2 regions of the Alicyclobacillus fodiniaquatilis genome follow, and region 2 is predicted to be linked to the other one. Evidence: riboswitches for the same ligand, from Rfam matches in the RefSeq annotation. Region 2 holds a riboswitch; the other holds the start of a gene.
What was found. A riboswitch is a leader RNA that binds a small molecule or an ion and turns the genes downstream of it on or off. The one in region 2 is predicted to bind fluoride.
Positions count from the first base shown of each region.

Region 1: linked by a shared signal. The riboswitch ahead of ACFSB2_RS06835 (cation:proton antiporter) and the one ahead of eno (phosphopyruvate hydratase) in region 2 are both predicted to bind fluoride.

Region 1 is NZ_JBHUCX010000020.1:83,518-103,945, forward strand. Features, by position in the region: gene nadB (L-aspartate oxidase) at 1-890, shown strand, start outside; gene nadC (carboxylating nicotinate-nucleotide diphosphorylase) at 844-1,674, shown strand; gene nadA (quinolinate synthase NadA) at 1,687-2,790, shown strand; fluoride riboswitch at 2,997-3,061, shown strand; gene ACFSB2_RS06835 (cation:proton antiporter) at 3,282-4,607, shown strand; gene ylbJ (sporulation integral membrane protein YlbJ) at 4,685-5,956, opposite strand; gene ACFSB2_RS06845 (nucleotide pyrophosphohydrolase) at 6,109-6,444, shown strand; gene ACFSB2_RS06850 (tetratricopeptide repeat protein) at 6,501-6,905, shown strand; gene abc-f (ribosomal protection-like ABC-F family protein) at 7,266-9,038, shown strand; gene ACFSB2_RS06860 (DUF455 family protein) at 9,346-10,614, shown strand; gene ACFSB2_RS06865 (serine hydrolase domain-containing protein) at 10,657-12,114, shown strand; gene dapB (4-hydroxy-tetrahydrodipicolinate reductase) at 12,265-12,984, shown strand; gene bshA (N-acetyl-alpha-D-glucosaminyl L-malate synthase BshA) at 13,095-14,228, shown strand; gene ACFSB2_RS06880 (biotin--[acetyl-CoA-carboxylase] ligase) at 14,225-15,238, shown strand; gene ACFSB2_RS06885 (tetratricopeptide repeat protein) at 15,308-16,750, shown strand; gene ACFSB2_RS06890 (helicase C-terminal domain-containing protein) at 16,948-19,761, shown strand; gene ku (non-homologous end joining protein Ku) at 19,975-20,428, shown strand, end outside.
Region 2 is NZ_JBHUCX010000099.1:206,079-211,598, forward strand. Features, by position in the region: gene ACFSB2_RS24740 (DUF190 domain-containing protein) at 1-678, shown strand, start outside; gene ACFSB2_RS24745 (sigma-70 family RNA polymerase sigma factor) at 825-1,688, opposite strand; fluoride riboswitch at 1,742-1,802, opposite strand; fluoride riboswitch at 2,308-2,371, shown strand; gene eno (phosphopyruvate hydratase) at 2,476-3,762, shown strand; gene ACFSB2_RS24755 (glutamate synthase-related protein) at 3,860-5,443, shown strand.

The DNA.
Region 1 (20,428 bases), on a different contig from region 2:
TTGTCCAGTTCCATCCGACTGGACTCAAGAGCGAGACAAACCCGGTCCCCCTGGTATCCGAAGCGGTGCGCGGCGAAGGCGCGCGGTTGGTCAACGCGCAACAAGTGCCATTTATGGCGAAATATCATCCCTGGGCAGACCTGGCGGGGCGCGATGTCGTGGCCAAGGCGGTCTACCAAGAGATGAGCCTTGGCCGTGACGTCTATCTGGACGCCCGCATGATTGAAAAGTTTGAACAGCGGTTTCCGACCATTTATCAATTTTGCCGCGCGCGTGGGATCAATCCAAGCACGGATTGCATTCCGATTGTGCCCGTGGCGCACTACACGATGGGTGGCATTTTGACAGACGTGGCAGGACAGACGTCCATTTTGCGCTTATTCGCCATCGGGGAAGTCGCGTCGAGCGGTTTGCATGGCGCCAACCGCCTGGCTAGCAATTCCTTATTGGAAGGCCTGGTGATGGCGAAAAAAGCCGTCGAACGGATGGTGCAATTGCCACGACTGCAAGGCCGTCAAACCGACAGGGCCGCTGGTCAAATTGCGCCGCACACATGGGATAGGTCAGCGTCCCTTTCATTGCGACAGCGCGTCCAGGATTTGATGTGGACACATGTCGGTATCACGCGCAATCAGGAACAACTCGCGTTGGCAGAAGAGACGCTGTCCGCTTGGTTAAAGAAAGCAGCAGTGCAACCAGGACCAGATGTCAATCTGCTGACGACGGCCTTGCTCGTCGTGCGAGCGGCGCTGTGGCGTCAAGAAAGCAGGGGCGCACATTATCGAACAGATTTCCCGGATGTCTCACCAGCCTTTGAAACGCATTTCATTCAGGAGGGGACACATGAATCCGTTAGCAATACGCCAATTCTTGCAGCAAGCACTTCTTGAAGACGTCGGCATCCACGATGTGACCACAGAATTGATTTTCGATCCGTCCGCGACGATGCAAGGCATCTTCCTAGCGAAGGCCGACGGCCGCATCGCTGGCTTGGAAGTCGTGGAGGAAACGTTCAAGTTGATGGCACCTTCACTCGAATTTGAGTGCATGGTGCAAGACGGCGCCGACGTCACACCAGGAACCGTACTCGCCAGCGTCCAAGGCAGCGCTCGCGCGATTCTGTCCGCCGAACGAGTGGCTTTGAACATGGTGCAGCGCATGTCCGGCATCGCCACCGAAACGCGCAATGTGTGCAGGCTGATAGCGGGATCGAACACGCAAATTGTGGATACCCGCAAGACAGTGCCTGGTCTGCGCTTGTTCGACAAATATGCGGTGACCGTCGGCGGTGGGCGGAATCACCGTTTTGGCTTATACGATGCGGTGCTGATTAAGGACAATCACATTGCGGCGGCAGGTTCTTTGACGCTGGCAGTGGAGCGCGTGAAGCGCGGCCTTGGCCATTTGGTCAAAATTGAAGTGGAGACCGACACGCTTGAGCAGGTCGAGGAAGCCTTGGCCGCGCAAGTGGACGTGATAATGCTCGACAACATGACGCCAGCGCAAGTGACCGAGGCGGTCAAGCTGGTGGGCGGACGTGCTGTGACAGAAGCGTCCGGCGGCATTACGCCAGCCAACGTCGCCAGTTATGGCAGCACAGGCGTAGACGCCATTTCCCTGGGGTGGTTGACCCACTCTGTCAAAGCACTCGATATCAGCTTGGATGTACGATAAGGAGGTTGATGGATGATGGCTGTAGATATGCTCAGATTGCCGGATCAAATTGATGAAACCTATGCCAATCTGACGCCAGAAGCGTTGGATAGCCGGATCATGGCTGCAAAAGCAGCTCTCGGCAAGTCGCTCGTCGTGTTGGGGCACCACTATCAACGGGACGATGTCATCATGTACGCTGACTATCGCGGAGATTCGCTGCAACTTGCGCGCATTGCGGCAGAACTGCCTGACGCCAAGTACATCGTCTTTTGCGGCGTCCACTTTATGGCGGAGACAGCGGACATTCTATCGGCACCAACGCAAAAGGTCATTTTGCCGGATCTGCGTGCTGGCTGCTCAATGGCGGATATGGCCGATGCCCACCAAATCGAAGAATGCTGGCAAGTCATCACCGACCGGTTTGGCGAATCTATCATCCCCGTGACGTACGTCAACTCCACAGCGGCCATCAAGTCGTTTGTGGGCAAACACGGTGGCTTGACCATCACTTCGTCCAACGCCAAACGGGTTTTTGAGTACGCACTGGCGCAGCGAGAGCGAATTTTGTTCTTGCCCGATCAACACCTGGGGAGAAATACGGCTGTGGGATTGGGGATTGATCTGTCGGATCTGACGGTCTACAACCCGCACGAGATGGCGCTCTATTTCCCGCACGGTGAGGGCGATTCGCGCGTGATTCTGTGGCAGGGACACTGTTCTGTGCACCAGCGGTTCGAACCGCGCCACGTTGAGCGCATTCGCCAAAAATATCCGGGTATTCGCGTGCTCGTCCATCCGGAGTGCATGTATGAAACCGTACAATTGGCTGATGAATTTGGTTCGACCGATTACATCATCAAAGCGGTGGCCAAAGCGCCGCCAGGCACAAAGTGGGCGATTGGCACCGAACACAATTTGGTCAATCGCTTGGCGCAAGAGCACCCTGAACAATTCATTGTCTCGGTCAATGAAATGGTGTGTCCGTGTCTGACCATGAATCGAATTGATCGACCACACTTGCTTTCAGCGCTGGAAAATCTCCTAGCTGGTGAGACAACAAATGTGATTGAGGTGGCCCCTGATATCGCAGAGTGGAGCAAAGTGGCCATCCAGCGGATGCTGGATATCTCTTGAGCTTCTTTTGCGGCGTCTAGTTTTCAGCCCATCGCACATAGATGGAACTTTTGACTTGAAACCGAGCCATGCATGATGCCTCCCAGTACCAGCAGACGTGAAAATGGGGGCATCGCGCATGGGGCGCACTACATACCGGTTTCATGTGCGGAATAGGCTTTCAGCGGTGACCGGTGTCGATTTTTTGTCTATAATGGCAGCATCAATTCCATATTGGTGATGGAGCTCACCACGAAGCGCCTCTGCGGAGGATGATGGCCCCTACGAATCGATGTCGATTTGTCAGGGGTCATTTTTGTTTGTTCTTTCACTTTGGTGTGCACACTTCTTGGCAAAAGGCCGTCCGCTAGGGGACATCTGTTGAATTTATCGCCCAAGCACCCGTGGATGCTTGTTCCTAGTAGGTTTCTGTCTTGGACAGATTTCTCCCCGCTACATAAAGTAACGTACGTTTGCCTGCAGGCACGAATATGGGGAGAGGGGCATAAGGAGTGTTTACGCTAGCATCTGGGGATTTGGCACGCTTTCTGTTTGGCATGGTGCTGCTGTTGGCAGCGGCAAACCTATTCGGCTATATCGCCGAAAGATTATCCATCCCGCGCGTCATCGGGGAGGTAGTCGGGGGATTGATTCTCGGCCCAACCTGTTTGGGTGCGCTTTTTCCAAGCGCGTTCCATTGGCTCTATCTCGGATTTTCATCAGAGAGCAACCTATTTGGCCTGATATACTACATTGGCGAGCTTCTGCTGTTATACAATGCAGGCTTAAAGTTTCAAGCGAGGTTTGCCAAAGCGGATGTGAAAACAGGCATCGCCATCATCATCGGATCGACCGTGATTCCGTTCATTGTGGGTTGGCTGTCCACATATCTGTTCGATCCGAATCAATTTTTGGGACCGGATCACAGCGTTATCGCTTTGAAAATCATCGTCGCCATCTCCATCGCGGTGACATCCATTCCCGTCATTTCAAAGATCTTTGCCGATCTCGGCATCATGCACTCGCGCTTTGCCAAGATCATCATCGCCATTGCCGGTGTGCACGACTTGATTTTGTGGGTGTCGCTGGCCATTGCATCCGGTATCGTCTCATCAACTCAAGGTGGCATCAACACCTGGGTGGTCTCGAAGAGCCTGATTGTGACATTCGCTTTTCTGCTTGTCTGTATCGTCGTTGTCCCTTGGTTGCTCAGACGAATCACCTCAAAACGGGGGAATTTCTTGTTTCGCGCCTCGTTTCTGGGTTACTTCTTGGTCATCCTGTTCGCATTGTCAGACATTGCAGGCTATCTGAAAGTGGATGTGATGTACGGTGCCATTCTCGCTGGCATCGCGACAAAGTTCAGTTTGCCCACACCACTGTTTCAGCGTCTGGAAAAGAGCATACAGGGCATATCCTTTGCATTTTTCATCCCGCTTTACTTTGCCATCATCGGCATGCAACTGGATTTGGCCAAGAACTTCAGTTTCGGGTTCTTTATTCTCTACCTGATTTTTGCCACCATTGTGCAAAGTGTCGTCGTCTACTACACTTGTCGCATCATTAAAACCGACAAACTGACCAGTCTCAACTTTGCGGCGTCCATGAATGCGCGCGGCGGACCCGGCATTGTCCTCTCTTCAACCGCGTATGCGCTTGGCATCATCAATCAAAACTTCTTCGCCATCCTGGTGATGTTGGCTTTGGTCACTTCCTGGATGGCCGGTGGTTGGCTGCGGTACGTGCTCAAAAAGGGCAAGCGTCTCATGCCCGGCGACGAAAACCTCGTGATTCAAAAGGCACAGGAGGAAGTACTGTTTGATGCTGCTGGTGATTAGGCGACCAGAATCATGCAGGCTGTCCCATTTGAGCGCCCTATGCGCAATGACGGGGACAGCCTCGATGTTGTCTATTCTCACTTGAGACGCGTGTGAAAGGCGATGACTCGGATGCGGCGAAACATGCCTAGGCCAAGCGCAAGAACAACCATACCAGCGAGGGCGATCAACCAGAACGACAAGCTGGAAGAGGCGACATGCCAGAACGATTGACCACTGCCTGCACGCCCAACAGCTGTCATCACAGGCATATGCGCAAATGCGGCGGCGGCTGCATGGCCCATGCCCAATTGATAGAAGATGACTGTGACCACAGCGGCAAAGGCGGCTTGCAAGAACCGCGCGATGACATAGGGCGTCATGCGGATGTCCGTGTTTGTGAGCACGCTTGCCACCTGTGCGTGTACCGCCAACCCACTCCAACCAATGATGGCGCTGACCAAGGCCAATTTTTGCAGCATTGGGGCAGACACCACCGCGGTTTGTGCACTGCCGACATCCAGTTCAAGTAACCCCGCGATGGTGGGGTTCACCAAGCCATTGTTGATGTGGAACAGATGGTAGACAGCAGCGATGGGCCAGCCGATGACTTTCATCATCCCACTTAAATGCATCACCTGAATCAACACTGCAAAAAACACAATAAATCCACAGATCATCAGCAAGGTCTGCATCGATTCGGTGACAGCGTTGCCGAGCAGTTTGCCAAATGGCCGACCATCCTCTTCACGCGCCTTGAGCAGTTCCCGATAAGCGCGCACGAGAATAAAATCGCGGCGCTCTTCATTGGCGCGTGCTTTGACCTCGGCAATGTGCGTCGGGTCTTTGCGCCCCCACCATTTAAATACAAAGCCGACCAAAAACGCGGAAATGTAGTGGGCAATGGCGAGCAATCCACCGACAGCAGGGGACTTAAACATCCCGACGGCAACCGAACCAAACATGAACAGCGGATCCGCCGTGTTTGTAAACGCTAAAAGTCGTTCACCCTCAACCCTTGTACACTGTTTGGTTTCCCGAAACCGCGCCGTGATGACCGCGTCCATCGGAAATCCTGCTGCCAACCCCATGGAAAGTGCAAACGCGCCCACGCCTGGCACACTGAACAAGGGTCGCATCAGGGGTTCCAGCAATACGCCCAATCCACGTACAATTCCCAAGCCTAACAGAATTTCTGATAGAACAAAAAAAGGTAGCAGGGCAGGGAAGACGCTCCTCCAAAATAGTTTTAAGCCTGACATACCGGCCGCAAAACCCTGTTCCGGGTATACAACCAACGCGATGGTAAAGATGGCGGCGGCTGTCGCGAGGAACAGGGTGGACCAGTGGCTCTTTCTGCCTCGGCTCAAGCTCTTCACTCCTTTTTTCAACTAAACTACTGTACGAGCTGGTCCACAATTGTCCATACATCATATGCCGGGGCCTGTCTTTTATGTTTGGCTCAAGCTCCATCATGTCCGCTATAATGAGAAGAGCTATAAAGATAAAGGAGCGTTTCCCCGTGGATTTAGAAGCCGTACAACAACGTGTAGACGACTATATCGGCCAATTTAAAGAAGGTTACTTTCACCCGATGACATTGGTTGTTCGACTCTCCGAAGAATTGGGCGAATTGGCGCGCGAGATCAATCACAGCTATGGAGAGAAACCGAAGAAAAAGGAAGAAGGAGAAGGCAGCATTGCCCTTGAACTGGGAGATTTGCTGTTTGTCATCACCTGTCTGGCAAACCGGCTTGAAATCGATTTGAATGAAGCGTTTGCCGCTGTCATGAACAAATTTGAAATACGGGACAAAGACAGGTGGACGCGCAAGGACGACAGCACAACCGACGTATAGGCCAAGGTACAAACCTTCTCGCCGCTTGGACCATACGCTACATTGAGGTGATCCCAATGACTAGTGAACGATTCGTCCAAGCTGCATACGCATACCTCTTCATTGGCGATTACCATGAAGTAAAGGCGGCGTTTCAGCGCGCCATCGCTGCAGAACCGAACAACTCGAAGCTTTATTTTCACGCTTCCATCACGGCACATCGCAATGGTGACTTGCAAGAAGCACACACTTTGGCGACCAAGGCCGTCTCCCTTTGCCCGGAGAATGACTTGTATCGATCCAACGTTGCGGCAATTTACGCATCAGTGTGTGTCGAACATGGGAAATCTGCGTATTTTGCCGGTAGAACAGTCGAGGCATTTCAATATTTCCGATTGGCGCAAGCAGCAGATCCGCTCAATGAGGAGGCAGACACTTTCTCGCAGAAACTGAAGCTGCTGCATCCAGAGGTAGAAAATTGAACACTCAGCGCGTATACTATTCGTGTAACACGATACTCTTCTGAATTTCGGAAAGGTGGTATCCAGTCTCTCGCTATGTGGACTTTGTTTGTATGCTAATGGACCCACAACAGAGGTACGTTAAATGCAGACGCCCACCATTTGTGTGGCGAGTTGGGGTGGAGTTTGTCCGCCCATGCTCAAAGATCCCATGAGAAGACGAGATGCCATGCATTCTTTGGATAGCGCAGTTGACGTTTCTTTAAGCGTAGGACTGTGAAAAGAAGCGATTGATCATCTTTTCGTCGTGGGCGCGTCTGCTCCACGGCTTTTTTGTTGTGATTTGTTGTCGATGTCATCACACAACAAGGAGGCCTGGACATGACTGCAAAAATATTGCTTAGTTGCCGAAGCATCAGCAAGGATTTTGCCGAACGCAACATATTGAAGAATGTAAACTTGGACATTGCAGAAGGGGAGCGCATTGGTTTGGTCGGCGTCAATGGCGCCGGTAAAACCACACTGGCAAACATCCTCGTTGGGACCATTCAACCGGATGGAGGCCACCTCATCCAAGCGCGACAAGGCATTCAAATTGGCTACTTGTTGCAATCCACCGCCTATACGACCAATCATTTTGCCCAGATGCTCCATGAACAAGATGACGTGAAGCAAATTGAGGAATTTCTCAAAATTTGCAGCACACTCGGACTGCAACAGGTCCAAGACTGGGATGCAAAACGATTTCAGGGACTGAGCGGCGGCGAGAAGACGAAACTTGCGTTGGCGAACATTTGGATGACCAAGCCAGATCTCCTGATTATGGACGAACCGACCAACCATCTCGACTTTCAAGCCGTGGAATGGCTGATTGCTGAAATGGCCGCATTTCAAGGCGCGCTGCTCAACATTTCACACAATCGTTATTTTCTTGACAGAAGTGTCCAGCGCATCATCGAACTGGACGGGGGCGAAATTCGCACATACGCTGGCAACTATACGTTCTATCGGGAAGAAAAAGCGCGCCAATACGAAAGCCAGTTGCATCAATACAATGTCGAAAAGAAGAGACAAGCGCAGATTGAAGCAGAAATCAACCAATTGCAAAACTGGTCAGAAAAGGCGCATCGCACGGCGGGCAAAAAAGGGACTGCTGCCGAGCGGCGGCAGATGGGCCTGCGCGAGTTTGAGCGCGTAAAGGCCAAAAAGATGGATAAACAGGTGAAATCCAAGTTAAAAAGGCTGGAATCCATGCGCACAAACGGCGTGGCCAAACCCCAGCAGGAACAACAGATTTACTTCCAGTTTGACGACGCTTCGAAACATGGCCGCAGTCTCATCGAAGCGCGCGAGATCGAAATAGGGTATCATCACTGCCCCTTGATTCGTGACAGCTCGTTTACGGTCTTGCGAGGAGAACGGGTTGGTATCATCGGCAAAAATGGCAGCGGTAAAACGACTTTGTTGCGTATACTACTCGGACAACTGTCTGTGCAGGAAGGCGAGATATGGGTCAGTCCATCGGCAAAAATGGCTTACTTAAGCCAAGATGTCAATGACTTAGCCGCAGAAGACACCATCGCGCAGTTGCTTGAACAAGCCACTGCTCAAGAACGGACAGAGATGCGCACACTGCTGGCGAACATGGGATTTGCACAAAGCATGTTTCAAAATGATATTCGAACGTTCAGTTTAGGTGAGCAAACACGTCTGAAAATCGCCATGTTTATCTCACAGGCAAACAACATCCTGATTTTGGACGAACCGACCAACCACCTGGACTTGCACAGCCGCGAACAATTGGAGAGAACCCTAGAGACTTACCGCGGCACGCTTTTGCTGGTGACGCACGACAGATACATGCTGGAGCGGTTGTGCAACAAGCTGCTGGTGTTTGAACACGGTCAGATTCGCAAATTTGAGGGCAGTTTTCAGGAATACACACAAAAACTAGACAGTCCCGCTCGCCAAAGGAACAAACGGACAAATGACAAGGCGAACCAACAAGAGGAATTAATTGTGCTGGAAAACCGCATCGCCTATGTCCTGGGTCAACTCAGCCAATTGACATCTGTCGATCCGGCATACGCGAAGTTCGATGCTGAAGCGAAGCAGTTGATGCAGCAGAAACGGGAATTGACGGCGAGATCGTAAATCGATTTGTCCGAGACCGCCATGCGTGATGCATCCGTACAGCAGAATCGTGAAAATGCCAGACAATCAAGGCATCACGCATGGTGCAGCACCAAGGCGCCATATGATTTTCAGGGTAGGTCCATGGGGCGCGCAAGTATTCCCATGGACCTGACGTTGATGAGAAAACGAACCATAGAGAAATCTTTCTCTGCTAATTCTGCATTGTCGCAGGAACATAGGCGATTGGCGACGAAGCCTTCACACATGTTCAGTCGTAGGGCGCGTATCTTATATGTTGTCTTAAACTTTTGGGGAGGGTTCGCATATGTTACCGTTTTCCGGAATTGAAAACCCTTACAAGATTGGCGCTTACAGTGTTGACACGAACGCAAAAGTATTACAGCGTTACCGCTTCGTCCACGATGGCCTTGTCCGTCTGGCGGCTGGCCAACTCCCTGCTAGAGAAAACTGGGATTTAAAACTCACTTTGGCCAAGCACATCTACGAAGACGCGGAAGCGACAGATGAACTGCGCAACCGCATTCGGGAGTTGCGCTCTTCACAAGCCTCGCTCCAACAAGCGCCAGACGCGGCATTGTCGCTCTTGCTAGAAGAGTTGATTCACGCGCAGAATGATCTCGAACTGTTGGTCGGCATTTACGAGGTCGTACGCCCGGCCTTACTAGCCACCTACCAGAAACATATGTCCACTACGCAACAGATTGTCGACCAACCGACCATCCGCATATTGCGTACCATTGTTCTGGATCTGGAGGCGCAAATCCAGTGGGGGAACGAAATGATCGCATCCCTGCGAGCGGAAGGCGAAGCACATGAAGGACTCGACGAATTTAAAAGAAATCTGCAATCATTGCTGGCAGCTGCTGGCGGCATTGATGGCGCTGAGACAAAGTCCACCGAATTGCCGCGCCGCTGGCGTTCACAGCAAACCTATCAGTTGCCAATGAAATCCGTGCGGGATCCGAAAAAGATGGGGCCGACGACTTGGGCGCGCACCAGCGTGCCGAACTTGCCGGACGATGCGGTGCAACAGCGCCTGGTGATGATGATGCGCGTGCGCCAGGAAGAAATGACGGCCGTCGAACTGATTGCCGCCGTCCTGTATGCCCAGCAAAACATGCCTTGGGAATTTTATCACGATTTGGCCCGCCATTTGTGGGATGAAGCGAGACACAGTATGTTTGGTCAAGCAGCGCTGGAAGCAGCGGGCTTTGATTGGATGCATCAGCCGCAATATACATCGGACTATGATGTCAACGTCCATAAAATTCCTGGCGTGAAATACACGTGGTTGTCCATCGGCATTGAAGAGGGCGCCATGAAACGGACAGGCAAAAGGGCCGAATATGAATTTTGCCGCGATGAAGCCAAGCATCCGCTCATGACGCAGTTTCAAGATTACGATTGGGCCGACGAGGTGGTCCACGCCAACCTGGGCCGTAAATGGACGCCAGAATTGTTGGGCGAAGACATTGAATTTGTCCGCACTGTCGCACAACACGAACTGGATCACTTTTGGGAAGAAGTGCAGAACGCGCAACAGCAATGGATGAAAACGCAGAGTGGCGCATGATGAACCGTTTTATCAACTGTAAGATAGGAGTGAACGTAGTCGATGTCAAACAACACGATTTCAAACAGCATTCATTTGCCGCGCAGCACACCGGAAGAACAAGGTGTTTCATCGGCGGGAATCAGCGCTTTTCTGGACGCAGTGAACAATAGTCCTATCGAGTTGCACAGCTTGATGCTGTTGCGCCACGGCCATGTGCTGGCCGAAGGATGGTGGGCGCCTTACGCGGCAACAAAACCGCATATGTTATTCTCCTTGAGCAAAAGTTTCACTTCGACAGCCATCGGATTCGCAGTGAGCGAAGGTAGATTATCCGTGGATGATCCGGTTTTGTCCTTCTTTGAAGATCAACACCCGCAGACTGTCTCCCCCAATCTGGCCGCGATGCGCGTGCGCCATCTGCTCTCGATGTCTACCGGACATCGCCAGGATACAATGGGGCTGCTCGGCGCGCGCGAGGACGGCGACTGGGTCGCTGCTTTCCTAGACGCCCCAGTCGAAGAAGCGCCGGGAACGCTTTTCGTGTACAACAGCGGCGCAAGCTACATGTTGTCCGCAATCGTCCAGAAAGTGACCGGACAGACCTTGCTTTCGTATTTACAACCGCGCTTGTTCGAACCTTTGTCCATCGAAGGGCCGACCTGGGACGTCTGCCCCAAGGGCATCAACACTGGTGGTTGGGGGCTGTCCATCAAAACAGAAGACATCGCTAAATTCGGCCAACTGTATCTGCAAAAAGGGGTGTGGCAAGGACAACGCATCCTGCCAGCAGCCTGGATTGAAGAAGCCACCTCCAAACACATCTCGAACGGAGATGACATCGACAGCGACTGGCAACAAGGATACGGCTACCAATTTTGGCGCTGCCGCCATCAGGCATATCGCGGAGACGGCGCATTCGGACAATTCTGTGTCGTGCTGCCTGAGCAAGATGCCGTGTTGGCCATGACGAGTGGGACGGAGGACTTGCAAGCGGTCCTGAACCTGGTTTGGCAGTATATCCTACCAGCCATGGAACACGACAAAACCCATGATGACACAACAGACCATGATGTTTTGAAAGATCAACTTGCCGCACTCGAGTTGCATCCGCCAGTGATTCAATCCAGTTCGATCACGGCAGACAAAGTGTCCGGCAAGCGTTATACACTGTCTGACAATGAACATGGCCTGCAGGCGATCTCTTTCTCGTTCGACGGGCAAACCGCTGAGTGTACACTGTGGGACACACGTGGAGCACAAGTGATTCGCTGTGCGGCGGGCGAGTGGATCGCCCATGATTTGGCATTGTTGTCTGAGACACCACAATCAGTCGCTGCAAGCGGCACATGGCGCGATGATGAGACCTATGTCATGACGTGGCGGTTTGTGGAAACGCCATTTCACTATACGGTCGTTTGCCGTTTCACAGAGGACACGTTGGATTTGGATACAACAGTCAATGTATCCTTTACTACGAAAGAGGTCATGAAGATGACGGGATCGCTAGAGGGACGATGACTTTGGCCCACATTCCAAGTATGATATTGAGGTCGGCGTTTGTTGGACGCTGACCTCATCTTTTTCATAAAGAATTTCTGCGAAGAAGACCATGCGTGATGCGTCCCGCAACAGCAAGTGCTGTATTATTTTAAGATAGGAGAATTGATTTTGACTCAATCTACCACCATTCGTGTCGCCGTTGCCGGCGCGCAGGGGCGGATGGGCCGCGAGGCGATTCAGGCTGTGACAAACGCTGCACAGCTGCAGTTGGCAGGCGCATTGGTTCATCGTCCTGGCCACGAGGCGGACATCCCCCAAACGAGTGTTTACACGGATCCCTTGCGTCTGTTGGAGACTGAAAAGCCTGACGTTTGGTTAGATCTCACCACGCCGGAAAGCGTCGTCGGCCATGTGGACTTAGCGATTGAACATGGTGTGTATCCAGTGATTGGCGCAACAGGATATCAAGATGCAGATCTCGAACGATGGCAGATTGCCACCGAAAAAAACGACATCGGCGGCCTCGCCTGCCCAAACTTTGCGCTAGGCGCATTGTTGATGATGCGTTTTGCCCGCGAAGCGGCAAAGTGGATGCAAAGTGCGGAAATCATCGAGTTGCATCACGACCAGAAAAAAGACAAACCGTCTGGCACCGCATTGCGCACGGCGAAGCAAATGGAAACCGATTACGAAATTCCCATACATAGCGTCCGCCTGCCAGGCTTGGTCGCACACCAAGAAGTGATATTCGGCGGGACTGGCGAATTGCTAACCATTCGCCACGATTCACTGAATCGAGAAAGTTTTATGCCTGGTGTCGTCATCGCCTGTGAGCGTGTCATTCGATTGCGCGGCATGGTATATGGTTTGGAGCAGTTGCTCTGGTGAGATCGTCATGCGCCCCGCATACCAGCAGAATCGTGAAAATGCCAGTCAATCATGGCATCGGATGGCGCAGCGCCAAGGTACCGTACTATTTTTAGGTTAGGGGTGAAGCAATGAAAATTGGAATCAGTTGTTACCCGACCATTGGGGGTTCCGGTGCGGTGGCCACGGAGTTGGGGAAGGCATTGGCTCGCAAGGGACATGAGGTCCACTTTATTGTCACTGACGTTCCTTTTCGACTTGGCACATTTGTCGATCACGTCTACATCCACGAAATGGACACGACCACTTACCCGGTATTGCGCACACCGCCATACGATTTTTCATTGGCTGCGCTGATGGCCAATGTCATTGACGAGTACGAACTGGATATCCTTCACGCGCACTATGCGCTGCCGTTCGCGGTCTGCGCTTTTTTGGCCAAGCAAATGGCGAAGCGGGATGTCAAAGTGGTCACCACGCTGCACGGGACAGATGTCACCGTGCTCGCGCAGGATCTGCGTTTGAAACAAGTGATGAAACTGGGCATTGAAAAAAGCGACAGAGTGACCGCAGTCAGTCAAGACTTGATCGCGCAAACGAAAGAACTCTTCGAGACAGATAAAGAGATTGAATGCTTGTATAACTTTGTCGACACCGACGTGTTCAAACCGCGTGCGGGAGACGAAGTGCGCAAATGTTTATCTCGTCCAGATGAGCGCGTGCTGTTGCACATTTCCAATTTCCGGCCAGTCAAGCGCATTTGTGATGTCATTCAAATCTTTGCGCGCGTCGCGAATCAGGTCAATGCGCGACTGGTCTTGGTGGGTGAAGGCCCGGATTACAACGCCGCCCGCGATCTTGTGCATCAGTTGAACTTGCACAATTCTGTCGATTTTTTAGGCAAACAAGACGAGGTTGCGCCGCTGGTTGACTCTGCAGACGTATTGTTGTTGCCTTCGGAAAAAGAAAGTTTCGGTTTAGTCGCACTGGAGGCAATGGCCTGTGGCGTCCCCGTCGTTGGCACGATTGCAGGTGGCATTCCCGAGGTCGTACAACATGGGGAAACCGGATTTCTGTCGCCAGTTGGCGATGTGGATCAGATGGCTGCACAAGTGCTGCAACTCTTGCGCGACGACGAGCTGTATCAACAATTTTCCATCAACTCCCGCACGAGGGCCCAAACGCAATTCCATGTGCGGGACAAAGTCGGTGAATATGAAGCGTTGTACTTGCGCGCCCTGGACGAGAAGGCTGTCAAAGCATGAAAGATGAGCAAGGTTTGACCACACGGGACAGCATGATCAAAATGTTCCTCCAAACAAAAGACGCAGTGATTTCCGGCGAAGCGCTCAGTCAAACACTCGGCCTGTCGCGCACCGCCATTTGGAAACAAATCAAACAGCTCGAATCCTATGGCTTCCGGTTTGAGGCGACGACACGAGTCGGGTACAGAGTGGTGCACGTTCCCGACGAACTGATGCAACCTTTGATCACGCCGTATTTGCCTGCCAACGCCACATTTGGCCACAGCGTGCTATGGGCGCCCGCCCGCGCCTCGACCAACGACGATGCGACTCAACTGGCGCGGACGGGCGCACCAACGGGCGTCGTGATCACTGCTGGAGAGCAAACAGGCGGCAGAGGGCGGCAAGGGCGCAACTGGACATCGCCGGCAGGAGGGATGTGGTTTTCTGTCATCGTTCGGACCCCATGCGCTTTGTCACAAGCCGCTGAACTGACGTTACTGGCCAGTGTCGCTGTACGGCGCGCCCTGGTCGCCTGTGGTTCCATTGATGTCGAGATCAAATGGCCAAACGATATTCTCGTCAACGGCAAAAAAGTGTGCGGTATTCTGGCGCAAATGCGCACGGACGCCGAACAGGTGGACTATGCGGTCATCGGCATTGGCATCAACGCCAACTTCGCCAACACGCAACTGCCAAATGACATTTTGGCGCGCGCAACCACTTTGCAGACGGAACTGGGTCATCCAATCGAACGCCCAAAGCTGTTGGCGGACATTTTAAGCAGCTTGGAAACGCTCTACACAGATCTCCAGACTGGGGCGGGCGGATTTCACACTGTACGCGATGAATGGAAAGACGCAGCGCACACGTTGAATCGGAAGATCCAAGTCAAGGTGGGTGATGACCTATTGAGCGGTGTAGCGACAGATGTCGATGAACAAGGGATACTGTACCTGCACGGTGATGACGGTCAAATCCACCGTATCCACAGTGGCGAAGTTCTGTTTTCCGCCGCTGAAGAAGTATAGGCCCGTATAATCTTTGGCACGCTCAGTACCCTAGAACTATCGATTTGAAGTCTCTGGGAGGTCAACCGCGTGCCAAACGCTGAATTAGAAGCCATTGCGAACGCCATCGAACAAATCAGACAACAAGTGCCCATTGCAGATGAACAACGACGCGATCAAATGCTGGATGAACTCGCAAAATTGCGCGCGATGGCCACCTCCGTGTTGGATGCTTGGATGGCTGTAGACGACACCATCGAAGAGGCGCTCGCCGAGATCGGCAGCAATCCAAATGCATACGAATCCTCTGAATCGCAAATACAAACGCCCCCCTCGCGCACCGCTGACGCGACGCGCACAGGGGGTGAACCGCTCATCCCCAGCCCCATTCACCTCGTGGAACCTTGGTTTGACTTGTCGCTCAAAGCGGAGTGCGCTTTGCGCAAAGGCCTTGGCTACTATGATTTAGAAATGTACGGTGCGGCCGCAGATGCCTTGCACGATGCGGTTGCCCAAAATGACACACCAGCCACCCGCATCTATTTGGCGCTCTGCCATCTGCAGGCAGGGCATTTGGACAGTGCGGCGCTTCAATTGAAAAAGGCGGGTGAAAACGCGTCGGATGACCTCACACGCCAAGCGATACTTGAAGCAAAGACACAGCTATACGCAGCCGAACGCAACTGGCACGCCGCCATTCACGTGTTCTACGAACTACTGCACACGTCCGCTCAAAGTCCTGATATTTGGTTTAATTTGGGTGTCTGTCACACCCAATTGGATGAGTTGTCCGCTGCCGAGCGCTGTTTTGCCAAAGCCATGCACCTTGATCCCGCAGACAATGAAGCACGGTTGTGGCGCGCACTGTGCCTGTGTCTGACAAATCGACGCGAGGAAGCACAAAATTTGATTCAGGATACCCAATTCGATCCCGATTTCATCGCCCAAACTTCCTTGCTCTTTGTCGTTGTCTGCCTCAGCGCATCCCTTTACCCAGAAGCTCGCGCAGCGGCAGAATATCTGCGCCATCACGCGCCAACCGATGCGACAGGTGATTATCTACTCGCATTGTGCGAGTTGACGAACGCCAAGCCGAAACAAGCCATCGTTTACGCCAAACGCGCCATGACATTAGCGCCAAATCACGTGCAAGCCACGCTGATTTTTGGTTTCTCCAGTTTTCTGCTAGATGACATCACCCGCGCCAAACTTGCGTTGACATCCGTGGAGAACAAGATAGATTCCACGAGCCAAACGGCTTGTTTGCTGGAACTGGTTCGCGCGCAAATCGCCAGCATGACAGGGGATCACTCACTAGCCGAAGAACAGTTTAACCGTTTGACGGTAGAAGGCCACGCACAGACCAAACGCCTGGCCACATTGTATCGCGGTATGCTCTATCTCCATCAAAATAAACTACAATTGGCCAATGCGGATTTTCATCGCGCCAAACAACTGGGCATCCCTGAAAACTGGATTCAAATTGCCCGAACGAAAGTGAAAACACGCCAACTTTGTCAAGAAATCAATTAAGGCCAGCTTTCTCCATGTCCAGTTTGAATGTCATTTGCTAGAATTATAGTAGACGGCCATGCGTGATGGGTCCCGCGCCAGCAGAATCGCGAAAGTACCAGTCAATCAAGGCATCGCGGATGGCGCACGCAAAGGTATCGACTTTATATTCAGGGTAGAGAAATTCGAATTGGCCAGGAGGGCCTTCATTGAACTATGTGGCAATCGATGTTGAAACAACCGGACTAAACGCAACGACTGACGAAATCATCGAAGTGGGCGGCGTCCGCGTTGTGGATGGCGAGATCGCAGATACTTTTCATCGCTTGTTTAAGCCAAGCCGTCCACTGTCCGATGAAATTGTCGCTTTGACTGGCATCACAAACAGCATGTTGCAAGATGCGGCATCTATTGAGGACGTTTTGCCAGAACTATTGAATTTTATCGGTGATGAGCCCATTGTGGCGCACAACGCCGAATTTGATATTTCATTTTTGCAGCAAACGTGTGAGCGGCAGGGACTGTCCCTGCGCCGGGCAGACGGTTTGTGTACGCTCATGTTGTCACGCGTGCTTCTTCCAACTTTGACCGGTCATCGTTTGGCAGGCATTGCAGCGCATTGCGGTATTGAAACAGGCGCTTCTCATCGGGCGCTGGATGACGCGACCACGTGCGCGCGCCTATTGGAAAAATTGGAGCAAGCGGCGCGTCAACTGCCACTGTTGGTATTGCAGCATTTGACACAAATGGCTGGCCTTTTATCGGAAGTGACCGCCGACTGGTTTATCCGTCAATCGGAAAGCGTCATGCGCGAAAAAGGGGATGACATCCCCGATACATGTGAGGTTCGCGATGGACTCGTCTACAGCTTGTCTGGCATGCCAAATGCAGCAGGGCCATCGCAAGCACGGGAGAACAACTCAAGTGGTCACGGCGAACCCATTGGCGCGCAGGCGCGCGCCATCTTGGCCACTGGCGGCAAATTAAGTGAGATGTTGGCAGGCTACGAAGCGCGTGAAGGGCAATTACAAATGGTGGAACAGGTTGCAAATGCATTTGATGATGGCAAGCACGCGTTGATTGAAGCGGGGACAGGCACAGGGAAGTCGATGGCCTACCTGATACCTGCAGCATTGTACGCAAAACAGACCGGTCAGCGCGTCGCAGTCAGCACACATACCATCGCCTTGCAGGATCAGATTGAGCAACGCGACTTTCCGACATTGCAAAAAATCTTTGACGACAAGCTCACTTTGGCTGTGCAAAAAGGGCGCAATCACTATGTCTGTATGCGCAAGGTGAAGGCAGAAGCAGCACAGTTGTCCTTTATTTCACCGAAAGAGGACATTGAAAACTTGATGTCGTTGCTCGTGTGGCTGGTGAACACCAAAGAAGGCGTGCGAGAGGAACTCACAGGCAGCGTGGTCAAGCGGGCCATCTGGGCGCGGGTGCAAAGCGAAACAGATACTTGTATCAACAAACGTTGCCCCTTTTTTCGCCCCTGTTACTACTTTCGCGCCAAAGCGCGTGGTCAAATGGCCGACATTGTGGTGACCAACCATTCGCTGATGTTGGCGAATATAAAGGCGGATCATCGCGTTTTGCCAAAATATGAAGCGCTGATCATCGACGAAGCGCATCATCTCGAAGAGCAGGCGACCAAACATTTGGGCGGGGAAGTGCATGCGGCGCAACTGGCCTTCTTATCCTATCGATTAACACGTGACAAAGGAAAAACGGGCATTTTGCCGGAATTGCTCACTTATTTCCAAAATACACAGTCGATGCCGCTCGCGATGGAAGAGAGACTGCATAAAGCACAAGAGTGGATCGACGAAATTCACCGTCAGGCCGAAGTGGCATTTCAATATCTTGGCGCGCTGGTGCCATATGGACGCAATGAACAGCGCCTGACAGACGAACTTCGCGAACATCCGGACTTTCTTCGTTTCAGCGAGTGCATGTCTAGTTTGCGAGCGCCGCTTGCCGCGCTTGCAGAGTTAGGCAGGTCCTTGCAGGAATGGTCGAAGCAAGCGGCAACCGACGAAGAAGCCGGAAGGATTGTCGACGCAGCGGGTTATTTGGATCAATGGCTACAGGGCGTCCGCCTGCTTGAGGAGATGACGGTGGCCAATCCAGAAATGGTCGCTTGGGTGGAACGGCGCGGCGCGCAGCGGCCGCGCTACAGTCTACATACAGCGCCCATCGATGTATCGGATACGCTGCAGCGAACGTTGTTTGAGCCAATGGAGCGCATCATCCTGACCTCAGCCACACTCTCCATCAAAGGACGTTTTGATTACACCGTAGCGCAATTGGGGCTGCGAAACTCAGCAGAAAATGAAAAGCTGCTGACAGCAAATGTGCCTTCGCCGTTCAATTTTGCCAGACAAGCGCGGCTGTGCGTGCCGAGCGATGTCCCCGAATTGGCCAAGATGAGCTCAGCGGATGCGGCGGCCTGGCTGGGCGACTCGCTGTATCAGTTGGCCATCGCGAGCGAAGGGCGCATGCTGACACTGTTCACCAGCCATCAGATGCTGCGCGATACAGCGACACTACTGCGCGATCCGCTGCGTCAGCAAAACATTGCGGTCTTCGCGCAGGACATCGATGGGAGCCGCACGGCTATGCTCGACGCCTTTCGCAAGAATCCGCACAGCGTTTTGCTCGGAGCCCAGTCCTTCTGGGAGGGCATCGATTTGCCTGGGGATCAGTTGACGACCCTCGTCATCGTCCGGTTGCCGTTCGCGCCGCCATCACACCCAGTGACCGAAGCGCGACATGAGCGCTTGACGGCAAACGGCAAAAGTCCATTTTGGATTGCCAGTTTGCCCGAGGCCGTTGTCCGCTTTCGCCAGGGTTTTGGCCGCCTCATTCGCACGCGCCAAGACAAAGGTGTGGTGGTGGTCTATGACAAACGCATCATCACGCAACGCTACGGTCAAACGTTCATTCAATCCCTGTCAGGCGTCAGACCATTTGTCGCGCCCGAGCAAGAAGTGCTCAAACACGTCAAGGGATTTTTAAGCTAAGCATCCCCAAACAGTTGGAAGGCGCAATGCCGCTCTCCAACTGTTTCCCTCTACGCAGCAATCCAACCAGTGCTTCTTTTGACCCGTAGAAGCGCTTTCTCCGAGAAACACCGTTCAGATTTTGGCAACCGCTGACCGACTTGTTTTGCGTATTTCGGACATCCTCTTAAGAGATGTCTATGGCGTCCAATAGTCAAAGCGGGGTGAACGGCGATGCACACGATGTGGAAAGGCTCTGTCAGTTTCGGGTTAATCAACGTGCCGGTGCGCATGTACAAGGCGACAGAATCCAAAGATGTACGCTTTCGAACACTGCACAAAACCTGCCAGACACCGATTCAATATCATAAAATCTGCCCAACCTGTGAAGTCGAAGTCAAAACGGAAGATCTCATCCGAGGATTTGAATATGCGAAAGGACAGTTTGTCGTCATTGACGATGAAGAACTTGCGGAGTTGAGCAAAACGAGATCGGACACGCTCGACATCGTGTACTTCACGAACAGCAGTGAGATCGACCCCGTGTATTACGACAAAACATACTATCTGGCACCGGAAACCAATGGGCGCAAAGCGTATGCGCTTCTGGCTCAAGCGTTGGGGGACACCCAGAAAATTGCTGTGGCTAAGACCGTGCTGCGGCAGAGTGAAAGTTTGGCCTGCGTGC
Region 2 (5,520 bases):
GGGAAGTATTTAGAAATTCGCGTGCATGAGGGAGATCGGAAAGGCTGGTTTGGGAAATTGACCTACGAGGCGCTTGTTCAGTACTTGTGGAAATCCGGTGCGCCAGGCGTCACCGTTTTCCGTGGGAATGAAGGTCTGGACGAAGCAGGGCATTTTCAAAATGTCTACAATGAATACGCATCAGACAAATTGCCGATCACGTTACAGGTATATGGGGATGAAGCTGAAATTGACCACATGATGGAGGGCTTAGAAGCGCACATTCCACACAATGGGCAAGTTTTTGTCACAGAGAATGTATATTCAGCCAAACAGTTAGAGGGGGACTCAATCATGGGAGACGGCACTGTACTGAAGGTATATATGAAAGAGGAAGACCAATATGATAAAAAACCCTTATACCATGCACTGGTACTTGCCTTCAAAAAATTAGATGTGCTATGGGTCAGTGTGCAGAGCGCCATTGAAGGATTTGGCGCTGATCATGTCATGCGCAAATCGACGGTTTTTGAGTTTGCGGCGCATGCCCCGGTGCTTGTTGAAGCCGCATTGGAAGCGGACAAGGTGGACGCTGTTTTGCAACATATAAAACCACTCCTTGCATGCGCATCTGGCCCAGCGATTATTCTCAGGGGCGAAGTTGTCTCCATCGAGCCAGGTGACCATAAAAAAGATTGAACTCTTTTAAATCGAGTTGAACATGGTGCGCATTTGGTCGAAAAGGTTGGAGCGAAGGGGGACGAGTTCACTCGTCTCTCTTATCGCGTTGGGCCTTGAACGCATGATTCAACACTTCCGCAAATCCTTGCGGCGAAAAAGTAATGTCAATCCGAGTTGAACAACAATCGCAAATCATCGCCAAATGATTCCCGTAATTTTTTGATCGCTTCAGCTTGAATCTGGCGGATTCGCTCACGTGTCAAGCCAAAGAATAGACCGGTTTCCTCAAAGCTTTTCGGCTCCTCTCCGTTCAGGCCAAAACGCAACTGCAACACTTTTTCCTCTCTGGAGGACAATGTAGATAAGATCGCGTTAATTTCTCGTTGTCTGTCCTTTTCCAGGCTGGTTTGTTCAACGGATTGTGATTTGGTATCTTGTATAAAATCCTTGAGCAGGAAATTTCCTTCATCTCCATAGGGCGTTTCAAGAGATGTTGGCTCAGCGAGCATATTTTGCAGAATCTGCACAGTTTCAGACGGCACGGCTAGATGTTCTGCAAGGTCTTCTGCCGTTGGCGGTTGACCGGATTCACTCAACAGTTTGTTGGTAAGATTATTCACTTTAATCATTTTTCCATAAGCATAGACAGGAATGCGGATCATTTTCGATTTGTCCGCAAGCGCGCGCGTGATGGACTGACGAATCCACCATGTTGCATACGTGCTGAAGCGGCACCCTTTTTTGACGTTGAATTTTTTTGCTGCAGTGAGTAGCCCAAGGTTCCCTTCTTGAATTAGGTCTTCCATGTCCAAACCACGGTTCGTGTATTTTTTTGCAATGCTGACAACTAGGCGCAAATTCGCTTCAATCAACCTTCTTTGGGCTTCGTCGTCGCCTTGCTGAATTTGTGCACCGATTTGAATTTCTTCTTCATTGTCGAGCAATTTTTTCTTTCCAATTTGTTCTAAGTAAGAAGTGAGCACACTGTTTATACTGGTATTGCTTTCCTGATTATTCAAATTGGGCATCTGCGATCACTCCGTAGACGTGATAATAAAATAAAAAATGGCTCCTGCGACACGAGTTCGCAGGAGCCATTAGCCCAAAGGGCGGTTGTGGTGAGCTCCATCACCTATTCGATTATCTGCTATATCGGATTATACGCGCTTAGATCTCTGTCATGCAACTGTTATGGAATCGATTGCAAAAATTCTGTAAAGGGTTGTGACATTCATATTACAGCCTACAAATTAGACAGGGATACATCGCGATTCGAAATCAGAACAGATATGTTTTTGCACAAGTGACTAAAGTATGTTAAAACGTCACTGGCTTCCTGATAAGCATTGAGATCGACCTCATATCCTGTGCTCTATTTTATGGGGAGGCGTGAATTGATGAGAAAGGAAAGTGAACTTTACTTTCGAGGAAAGGGATGACACAATGACAAAGACACACTGGGAATTTGATTCCACCTGTCCACACTGTGGGAATGTGAATCATATTCAAGCGCCAATCGGGGAGTATGTTGTTCGTGTTCATTGCACACACTGTTCTCATGGATTTGACTACACCCATATTGTGCACAAACATCATGAGGTAAACGAGACCGACGATTGAATCAGGGTTCGTATATCACATGAATTTCTGTATATAGGCGATGGAGTTCGCCAAAACCGCTGGCAGCCCAGCTGATGACTCCTACCAGAATACATTTCTGGTAGGAGTCTGTTTTTTTCTAGGGGTTGTTCAAGGGAGCCATCTGTCGTCTTTGCAAGTCAAAAACAAATAAGTAGTGCCAGAGGAGAGAGACAATTGAGTAAAATAGCGCAGTTAAAAGCTCGTGAAATTTTGGATTCCAGAGGATTTCCGACCGTTGAAGTAGATGTCGTTTTGGAAAATGGATGTATGGGTAGGGCATCCGTGCCATCCGGGAAATCTACCGGACGCAACGAAGCCTATGAGCTTAGGGATGAGGATGAAGGGCGGTATCGTGGCAAAGGGGTTTTAAAGGTTGTAGAACATGTACAACAAGATATATTGCACTCAATTCGGGGGATGAGTGCTTTAGACCAAGCGGCAATAGACGATGCCTTGATTCAATTGGATGGCACGGATAACAAACAGCGCTTGGGCGCCAACGCCATACTGGGTGTCTCGCTTGCCACTGCCCGTGCTGCTGCAAAGTATAAAAATGTCCATTTGGTTGTGCACCTAGCGGAATTTGCTGGGCATCACTTGGATGATCTCACACTTCCGATTCCCATGATGAACGTCATCAATGGTGGCAAGCATGCAGACTCAGGCATTTCTGTTCAGGAGTTTAAGCTCGTTCCGCATGGAGCGACCAAAATCTCTCAAGCGATTCAAATGGGTGCAGAGACGTACCACGCTTTAAAGGATTTGCTGGCGCGCCAGGGACATCGCATTTCGGTGGGGGACGAAGGTGGATTTGCGCCGAAACTTGCGACGAACGAAGCGGCATTACAAATATTGTGCGAGGCCATTCTTGCAGCCGGTTATCAACCAGGCCAGGACATCTCCATTGGGCTGGATTTTGCCGCAAACGATTTTTATGCGAATGGAAAATATCATCTTGAGGGGCATGATTGGTCGTCTGACGATATGATCGAGTATTGTGTTCAATTGATCAATAAATTCCCGATTGTATCCATCGAAGATGGCCTTGCAGAGGATGATTGGGATGCTTGGCCGCGTTTGACGAATGCTTTAAAAAAGGTGCGGGTTCAGTGTCTGGGCGATGACATATTTGTGACAAATCCACGCATTTTTGCACAGGGAATCCAACAGGGGATTGCTGACGCCATTTTGATTAAACCAAATCAGATTGGCACGTTGACTGAGACGGTTCGCACCATGAAAATGGCTGCGGACGCTGGGTACAAAACGGTGATGTCGCATCGCTCCGGTGAGACGACCGATACTTTTATTGCCGATTTAGCCGTGGCGACCAACGCGAGGCAAATGAAATCAGGTGCACCAGCAAGAGGGGAACGCATCGAAAAGTATAACCAATTAATCAGACTGGCAGAAGAATTGCCGGATTTACAATTGGCGACTGGGTTATATCGGTTTTCATGACGGATTGAAATGAAATACCGGGCGAATCAGGCTCGCCTGGTATTTGATATGCGTGTGGAAAGGCGGAAATGATTTGGCATCGATTTCGTTTGTTTTAATGATTGTGCTGCTCGTCATTCTGGTCATTTCGCCAGCATCCTTGTTTGGATACCTGTATATCTTGTCAAAGAAACCCCAACATTCTGTCGTGCGGGCTCACCCCTATTTGGGATGGATGCGCTATCTTCTGGAGAAACTCGGGCCGGAATTTCGTCAGTACTGGTTTGATGATGATACGTCTGGAAAGCCATTTTCCAGAAGTGATTTTCTGGCGGTTGTGTTTGCGTCGAAGTATCGAAGCGATTTAATCAGTTTTGGCGGCAAACGCAATTATGATGAACCTGGGTTCTATTTGTCGAATGATTTATTCCCGAAACTGGTGGAAGAACTGCGCGTGGATAACCGCGTACAGGTTGAAGGACACAAATACAAAATCATTCGTGAAGGGCTGTTTACACGCCATGAAAAAATGATCGAGGATCAGGCGCAGCGATGGCTGTATGACGATGCGGAGGCCCTTGTCATCGGACAAAATCTCCAATACCCGTGGATTGTCAAAGGGATGTTTGGCGTATCAGCGACTTCGTACGGAGCGGTGGGGGAGCATTACATCGAGTCGACGGGAAGCGGTGCATTGATGGCGGGCGGATCGTGGATGAATACTGGGGAAGGTGGCGTGGCGCCTGAACATCTGGCGACAGGGGTGGACATCATCGCCCAAATCGGTCCTGGCATGTTTGGATTTCGTGATGAAAACGGCCATTTTTCATTTGAAGAATTCCAGAAAAAAGCCTTAGAACAAAATATTAAAGCGTTTGAATTGAAGTTTCATCAGGGCGCAAAAATTCGTGGTGGTCATTTGGAAGGCGCTAAAGTCAATCACAAAATTGCTGCGGTCCGCAAAGTGCCGATTGGCCAAACGGTCAATTCGCCGAATCGATTTCCTTTTCTCAAAAACGAGGCCGATGCATTGCGATTTGTGAAACAATTGCAGTTGAAAGGTGGAAAACCCGTTGGTATCAAGATCACCATTGGCGATGGTGGCAGAATCGAAAATTTTTTCGAAATGATGCTCAAGTTGGACATATACCCTGATTTTCTAACAGTAGATGGGAGTGAAGGCGGTTCAGGCGCAACTTTCAAATCTATGGCGGACGGAATGGGGCTGCCGTTGTACACTGCGCTTTTACTCTTGGATGACATGGCAAGACAATACGGAATCCGGGACAAAATGAAAATCTTTGCTGCGGGGAAATTGATCACACCTGATAAAGTGGCCATTGCGCTTGCTTTGGGGGCTGATTGTGTCAACTCAGCGCGGGGGTTCATGATGGCGAACGGCTGTATCATGGCCATGCAGTGTCATACAGGAAAGTGCCCAACCGGGGTGACGACAACGGATCCAAAATTCCAATCTGCGTTGGTTCCTAGCGAAAAACGTTGGCGCGTGATGAATTATATTTTACAGATGCGAGAGAGTGTGTTTGCCTTGGCAGCAGCTTGTGGTTTGAACAGCCCACGGGAATTGAGGCGAGAGCACGTCGTTTTTAAAAATGAATATGGGCGGACGGTACGTGTATCGGAATTGTTTCCCTATCCAAGTGTGGGCGCATCAAAATCATCGGCAGAGGAGATCAGCTAAATTTACGTATTGTGATATATCCCAGCATGTTGGCAGCGAACTTGACATCTCTTGACATCGTACTTTTGATTTGTGAA